DNA from 2 places in the Variovorax sp. SPNA7 genome. Region 2 is predicted to be linked to the other one. Evidence: riboswitches for the same ligand, from Rfam matches in the RefSeq annotation. Region 2 holds a riboswitch; the other holds the start of a gene.
The links. A riboswitch is a leader RNA that binds a small molecule or an ion and turns the genes downstream of it on or off. The one in region 2 is predicted to bind S-adenosylhomocysteine.
Positions count from the first base shown of each region.

Region 1: it holds a riboswitch for S-adenosylhomocysteine, as region 2 does, so the genes downstream of both, ahcY (adenosylhomocysteinase) here and metH (methionine synthase) in region 2, are expected to answer to the same signal.

Region 1 is NZ_CP138513.1:5,139,059-5,142,462, reverse strand. It holds gene RZE77_RS24085 (peptide chain release factor 3) at 1-696, opposite strand, end outside; gene phaP (TIGR01841 family phasin) at 774-1,265, opposite strand; S-adenosyl-L-homocysteine riboswitch at 1,523-1,591, shown strand; gene ahcY (adenosylhomocysteinase) at 1,659-3,098, shown strand; gene RZE77_RS24070 (TlyA family RNA methyltransferase) at 3,098-3,404, shown strand, end outside.
Region 2 is NZ_CP138513.1:185,116-188,519, reverse strand. It holds gene metH (methionine synthase) at 1-1,493, opposite strand, end outside; S-adenosyl-L-homocysteine riboswitch at 1,553-1,661, opposite strand; gene RZE77_RS00915 (PACE efflux transporter) at 1,710-2,171, opposite strand; gene RZE77_RS00910 (LysR family transcriptional regulator) at 2,276-3,205, shown strand; gene RZE77_RS00905 (SH3 domain-containing protein) at 3,206-3,404, opposite strand, start outside.

The DNA.
Region 1 (3,404 bases), 930 kb from region 2:
GCCGGTGGCCAGTTCCATGCTGTCCATGGCGGATTCGAAATCGGCGCCGAAGCGCTTGGTGAGCGTGTCGCGCTCCGTGAGCGCGATGGTCTCGAAATCCTGCGGCAGCCGCTCGCTGCCCGACTCGAACACCGTCATCGCCTGCGTGCGCAGGTTCATGATCCCGCGGAAGCTCTTGCCCTGGCCGACCGGCCAGGTCATCGGCACGCAGGGCATGCCGAGCTCGCGCTCCACTTCGTCGAGGATGTCGAGCGGCTCGCGCACCTCGCGGTCCATCTTGTTGACGAAGGTGATGATGGGCGTGTCGCGTTGGCGGCAGACCTCGATCAGCCGGCGCGTCTGCGCCTCCACGCCGTTGGCCGCGTCGATCACCATCAGGGCCGAGTCGACCGCCGTGAGCACGCGGTAGGTGTCTTCCGAGAAGTCCTTGTGGCCGGGCGTGTCGAGCAGGTTGATCACGTGGTCGCGGTACAGCATCTGCATGACCGACGAGGCCACCGAGATGCCGCGCTGCTTCTCGATTTCCATCCAGTCGGAGGTGGCGTGGCGCGAAGCCTTGCGCGCCTTTACCGAGCCGGCGATCTGGATCGCGCCGGAGAAAAGCAGCAGCTTCTCGGTCAGCGTGGTCTTGCCGGCGTCGGGGTGGGAAATGATCGCGAAGGTGCGACGGCGGCGGGTTTCGGCGAGAAAAGACAAGATGGGGCAATCTGCAGGGGGATGGCCCGATTTTAGAAGGCGGCCCCGAGCCGCCTGCCCGACCCGCCGAAAACGCCTTACTTGCGCTGCAGCAACTTCGTCACTTCATCCACATTGGCCTGGATCCGCTGGCGCACCAGCTCGAACGCATCGGCCTGCGACTTGGCCGCAAGGTTGGCCAGTTCCTTGATGTCGTCGATGGCGCGCTGGAACGACTGGCGGCCGAGCTCGTCGAGCTTGGCGAGGTTGGCCTTGGCATCCTTGCCGGGCATTTCCTTGGCGGCCGTCTGCCATTCGGCGATGGCGCTCTTGATCATCTCGGTCTGCCGCTGCACCACGGTCTGCAGGCCCTGGTAGGACTTCTGGTTCGCCTGCATCAGGGCCTGGAGGTCCTTCTGCCCGCTCTCGAGCAGCTTGCTCGCGCCGCCGGTCAGGTTGAGGTCCTGCAGGCGGTCGGTCATGGCCTTGAGATTCTTCATCGGGTCGAGCATGTCGGCGGCGTCGGGAGCCGCCCGGGTGCTGCTGCTGGCGGTGGTCTTCTTCGCGGCGGCTTTCTTGGCTGTGGCCATGGTGCGGTATCTCCTGTGTCGGGTGAAGAACGAACGGGTGAGTGGCAAGGACCGGCCGGACGGCCAGCAGTCCCTCGCCACGATACGCCGCGGCAGCCCGCCCGCAGCGCCGCGGCGGCAGGATTTGCCTGCGGGATTTCCCTTGGAACCTCCGGGGTCGGGGCCAAGTCGATGTATGCCCCGGATGCGAATTGCGCTTTCCGGCATGTGGGATGCCCCGGCGATTGGCTCGCCTTGCCGCCCCGTCTACAATCCGCGGTTCCGAGGAGCGTTGCAGCGCCGCCAGGCGTGAGGCTCGGACCACATCGCAACCACGCTCACCCGCTGTTCTCGCGGTGAGTCTTTTCCCCCGAACGCAGTGGCACCTTTCAAACTAGCTTTGTTGGAGTTCTCATGAGCGCTGTTCTCAAGCCCACCCCCGTTTCCACCGCCGACCAGGCAATTGCCGATCTTTCGCTGGCCGCCTGGGGCCGCAAGGAAATCAGGATCGCGGAAACCGAAATGCCCGGCCTGATGGCCATCCGCGAAGAGTTCTCGAAGGCGCAGCCGCTCAAGGGCGCGCGCATCACGGGCTCGCTGCACATGACGATCCAGACGGCCGTGCTGATCGAGACGCTGCAGGCGCTCGGCGCCACCGTGCGCTGGGCCTCGTGCAACATCTTCTCGACGCAGGACCACGCCGCCGCCGCGATTGCCGCCGCCGGCACGCCGGTGTTCGCGATCAAGGGCGAGTCGCTGAAGGACTACTGGGACTACACCCACGCCATCTTCGACTTCGGTCCCAAGGGTTCGCAGGGCGAAGGCCCGAACATGATCCTGGACGACGGCGGCGACGCCACGCTGCTGATGCACCTGGGCCAGCGCGCCGAGAAGGACCTGGGCGTGCTGTCCAAGCCCACCAGCGAGGAAGAACGCATCCTCTACGCCGCCATCAAGGCCAAGCTGGCCGTCGATCCGACCTGGTACACCCGCAAGTCGGCCGAGATCATCGGCGTGACCGAGGAAACGACCACCGGCGTGCACCGCCTGAACGAGATGAGCGCCAAGGGCACGCTGCTGTTCCGCGCCATCAACGTGAACGACTCGGTCACCAAGAGCAAGTTCGACAACCTCTACGGTTGCCGCGAATCGCTGGTGGACGGCATCAAGCGCGCGACCGACGTGATGATCGCCGGCAAGGTGGCCTGCGTGGCCGGCTACGGCGACGTGGGCAAGGGCTCGGCCCAGGCGCTGCGCGCGCTGAGCGCCCAGGTGTGGGTGACCGAGATCGACCCCATCAACGCGCTGCAGGCCGCGATGGAAGGCTACAAGGTCGTCACCATGGAATATGCCGCCGACAAGGCCGACATCTTCGTGACCACCACGGGCAACAAGGACGTGATCACGCACGACACCATGGTCAAGATGAAGGACCAGGCCATCGTCTGCAACATCGGCCACTTCGACAACGAGATCGACGTCGCGTCGATCGAGAAGTACGAGTGGGAAGAGATCAAGCCGCAGGTCGACCACATCACCTTCCCCGACGGCAAGAAGATCATCCTGCTGGCCAAGGGCCGCCTCGTGAACCTGGGCTGCGGCACGGGCCATCCGAGCTTCGTGATGTCGTCGTCGTTCGCCAACCAGACCATCGCCCAGATCGAGCTCTTCACCAAGCCCGACGCCTACCAGGCCGGCAAGGTCTACGTGCTGCCCAAGCACCTCGACGAGAAGGTCGCGCGCCTGCACCTGAAGAAGGTCGGCGCGATGCTGACCGAGCTGACGGACGAGCAGGCCACCTACATCGGCGTGAGCAAGAACGGCCCCTACAAGCCGGACACGTACCGGTACTGATGCGCGCCGACCAATTGCTGGTGGAGCGCGGCCTGGCCGCGTCGCGTTCGCAGGCCGTGCGGCTGATCGCCGGCGGCATGCGCTGGCGCGATGCGGGCAGCGCGGACGCGTGGCGCCCGGTGGTGAAGAACCGCGACGAGGTGCCCGAGTCCGCCGAGGTCGAACTCGACGATGCAGCCGAGGCGCGCTACGTCTCGCGCGGCGGGCTCAAGCTCGAAGGCGCGCTGGCAGCCAGCGGCGTCAGCGCCGACGGCAAGCTGTGCCTCGACGTGGGCCAGTCGACCGGCGGCTTCACCGACTGCCTGC
Region 2 (3,404 bases):
TCCTTCTGCATCTCGCCGGCCACGTACTGCATTTCTTCCAGGCTCGGCGTGATGAGGCCGGAGAGGCCCACGATGTCCGCGCCCTCGACCTTCGCCTTGGCAAGAATCTCGTGGCACGGGACCATCACGCCCATGTTCACCACCTCGAAGTTGTTGCACTGGAGCACGACGGTGACGATGTTCTTGCCGATGTCGTGCACGTCGCCCTTCACGGTGGCGATGATGATCTTGCCCTTGGTGCGCACGTCGCGGCCCGCGGCCTCGTCCTGGCGCTTTTCTTCCTCGATGTAGGGAATGAGGTGGGCCACGGCCGACTTCATCACACGCGCCGACTTCACCACCTGCGGCAGGAACATCTTGCCCTGGCCGAACAGGTCGCCCACGATGTTCATGCCGTCCATCAGCGGCCCCTCGATCACGTGCAGCGGACGCCCGCCCTTGGCAAGGATCTGCTGGTAGGCCTCTTCGGTGTCCTCGACGATGAAGTCGGTGATGCCGTGCACCATCGCGTGCGAGAGGCGCTGGTTGACGTGCACCGGATGCTCCGGCGTGCCGCGCCATTCGAGCTTCTTGCTGTCGTCCTTGGCGCCGCTCTTGGCGGTCTCGGCCACTTCGACGAGACGCTCGCCAGCGTCGGGGCGGCGGTTCAGCACCACGTCTTCCACGCGCTCGCGCAGGGTCGGCTCGAGATCGTCGTACACGCCCACCATGCCGGCATTGACGATGCCCATGTCCATGCCCGCCTGGATCGCGTGGTACAGGAACACGGTGTGGATCGCTTCGCGCACCGGGTCGTTGCCGCGGAAGCTGAAGCTCACGTTGCTCACGCCGCCCGACACCTTGGCGCCCGGCAGGTTCTGCTTGATCCAGCGCACCGCGTTGATGAAGTCGACCGCGTAGTTGTCGTGCTCCTCGATGCCGGTGGCAATCGCGAAGATGTTGGGGTCGAAGATGATGTCCTCGGGCGGAAAGCCGACCTCGTCCACCAGGATGCGGTAGGCGCGCTCGCAGATCTCGATCTTGCGCTCGTAGGTGTCGGCCTGGCCCTTCTCGTCGAAGGCCATCACCACCGCGGCGGCGCCGTAGCGCCTCACGAGCTTGGCCTCGTGCTTGAACTTGTCGACGCCCTCCTTCATGGAGATGGAGTTGACGATGCCCTTGCCCTGGATGCAGCGCAGGCCCGCCTCGATCACTTCCCACTTGGAGCTGTCGACCATCACCGGCACGCGCGCGATGTCGGGCTCGCTGGCGATCAGGTTCAAAAAGCGCACCATCGCGGCCTTGCTGTCGAGCATGGCCTCGTCCATGTTGATGTCGATCACCTGCGCGCCGTTCTCCACCTGCTGGCGCGCCACGGCCAGGGCGTCCTCGAACTGGCCGTTCAGGATCATCCGCGCGAAGGCCTTGGAGCCGGTGACGTTGGTGCGCTCGCCGATGTTGACGAACAGCGACCCGGCGTCGATGGCCACCGGCTCGAGGCCGGACAGCTTCATCGGGGGGACGCGGGGCGTGGAAACTTCGCTCATGGGGGCTCACCTGGGCAGGAAAAAACGTCAGGTGAGCGTCGTTTGTTGCGGCTTGCGCCCCGGCCGGCGGGGCGCCTTCCAAGCCTGACGGCGGGCCTCTTGACGTAGGCCGCCGCTGCAACGCTCCTTGGAAGGGAGCGCAATTTTACCGGCTGCGGCAAGGGCCGCGGCCGCCAGGGGCGTTCAGGCCCCCTGCCCGGCCGCCGCTGCCGAGCCGGCCTTGGCGGGCGCGGCCGAGGCCGGCAGCCCGAACACCCGGTCGAAGCCCCAGTTGAAGACGAAGGTGTAGACCAGGAAGAACACCACCAGCCCCAGGTCCATCACCAGCGCCTGCCACAGCGTCACGCCCAGGCCCCAGGCGAACAGTGGCACCAGCACCGCGATCAGCCCGCCCTCGAAGCCGATGGCATGCGCCACGCGCCGGCGCACACTGCGCCCGCGCACCGCCTGGCGCGACTCCCAGCGCTCGAACAGGGCGTTGAAAACCAGGTTCCAGATCACGGCAATGACCGAGGCGGCCACCGCCAACACGCCCGAATGCCCGAGCCCGGCGTCCGTCATCAGCGCCAGCCCGGCACTGGCGGCCACGATGGCGATCCCTTCGTAAAGGCTGATGTAGACGACGCGGCGCTGGAACCCCTGCATGACTGTTTCCTCTGGCAAATGAAGACGATGGCTGGACTTTATTTGCCGTTCGCTGATATAAAAAGTCAACTTATTTCAGTTTTATTGATAGATCGGCGCAGCAGATGGCTTTCTCCAGCGACAACGTCGAGGTCTTCCTGGCCGTGATCGACCACGGCTCCTTCTCGGCCGCGGCGCGCGCGCTGCGCAAGGTGCCCTCGGCCGTCAGCATGGCCATTGCCAACCTCGAGGCCGAACTGGCCCTGCCCCTGTTCGACCGCAGCGGCCGCGAGCCGCAGCCGACCGCCGCGGCCCGTTCGCTGGAGCCGCAGGCGCGCCTCCTGGCGGCCCAGCTGAAGCAGTTGCAGGTGCAGGCCCTGGCGCTCACGCAGGGCCTGGAAAACCGCCTCACGCTGGCCATTGCGCCGGAACTGCTGGCGGCGCCCTGGAGCGGGCCGCTGGCCGCGCTGGCCGAGGAATATCCGCTGCTGCAGGTCGAGGTGCTGGCGGCGCCGCAGGCCGATGCGCTGGCGCTGCTGCACAGCGGCCGCGCACAGCTGGCGCTGGTGTTCGAGCGCCCGAGCCTCGACGGCCGCGAGGGGTTCCAGGAAGTCGGCAGCGACACCATGGTGGCCGTGATGGCGCCCGGCCATCCCGTGCTGCTGGCGGCCGCCGGCGAGCGGCTGCGCGAGGAGCACCTCACGAACACCCGGCAGATCGTGGTGGCGGGGCGCGACCTCGCCACCAGCGATCCGCGCTTCGTGTTCGCACGCCACGTCTGGCGCACCGACAACGCGCTGGCCGCGCTGAGCCTGATCACGGCCGGACTCGGCTGGGGCTGGCTGCCGCGCAATTTCGCCAGGCCGCACGTGGCCGCCGGCGCGCTGGTCGAGATTCCGTTCGAGAACCTCAGCAACGGGCTCGACCTGTGGGTCGACGTGGTGTGGTCGCGCGAGCGGCCGCTGGGGCTGGGGGCGCAGCGCTTCGTGGCGCTGATTGCGCGCGACCGGCAGGCCGCGGCGGGCATTCCTCCAGTCGACGAGCCACGGGGCTGATCAGTCGCGGTGGCCGCCGCCCTTGCCTCCGCCGCCGCCGTGGCCGCCGCCCCTGCCGCCGCCTTCACCGCCGCCGTGCGGGCGCCCGCCCCCACCGCCGCCTCCACCCGCGCCGGGCCGTCCGCCACCCGGATGCATCTGCGGCTGGCCGGGTGGCGGCCCGGGCCGGAAAGCCGGCTGGGGCCGCGGCGGCTTGAAG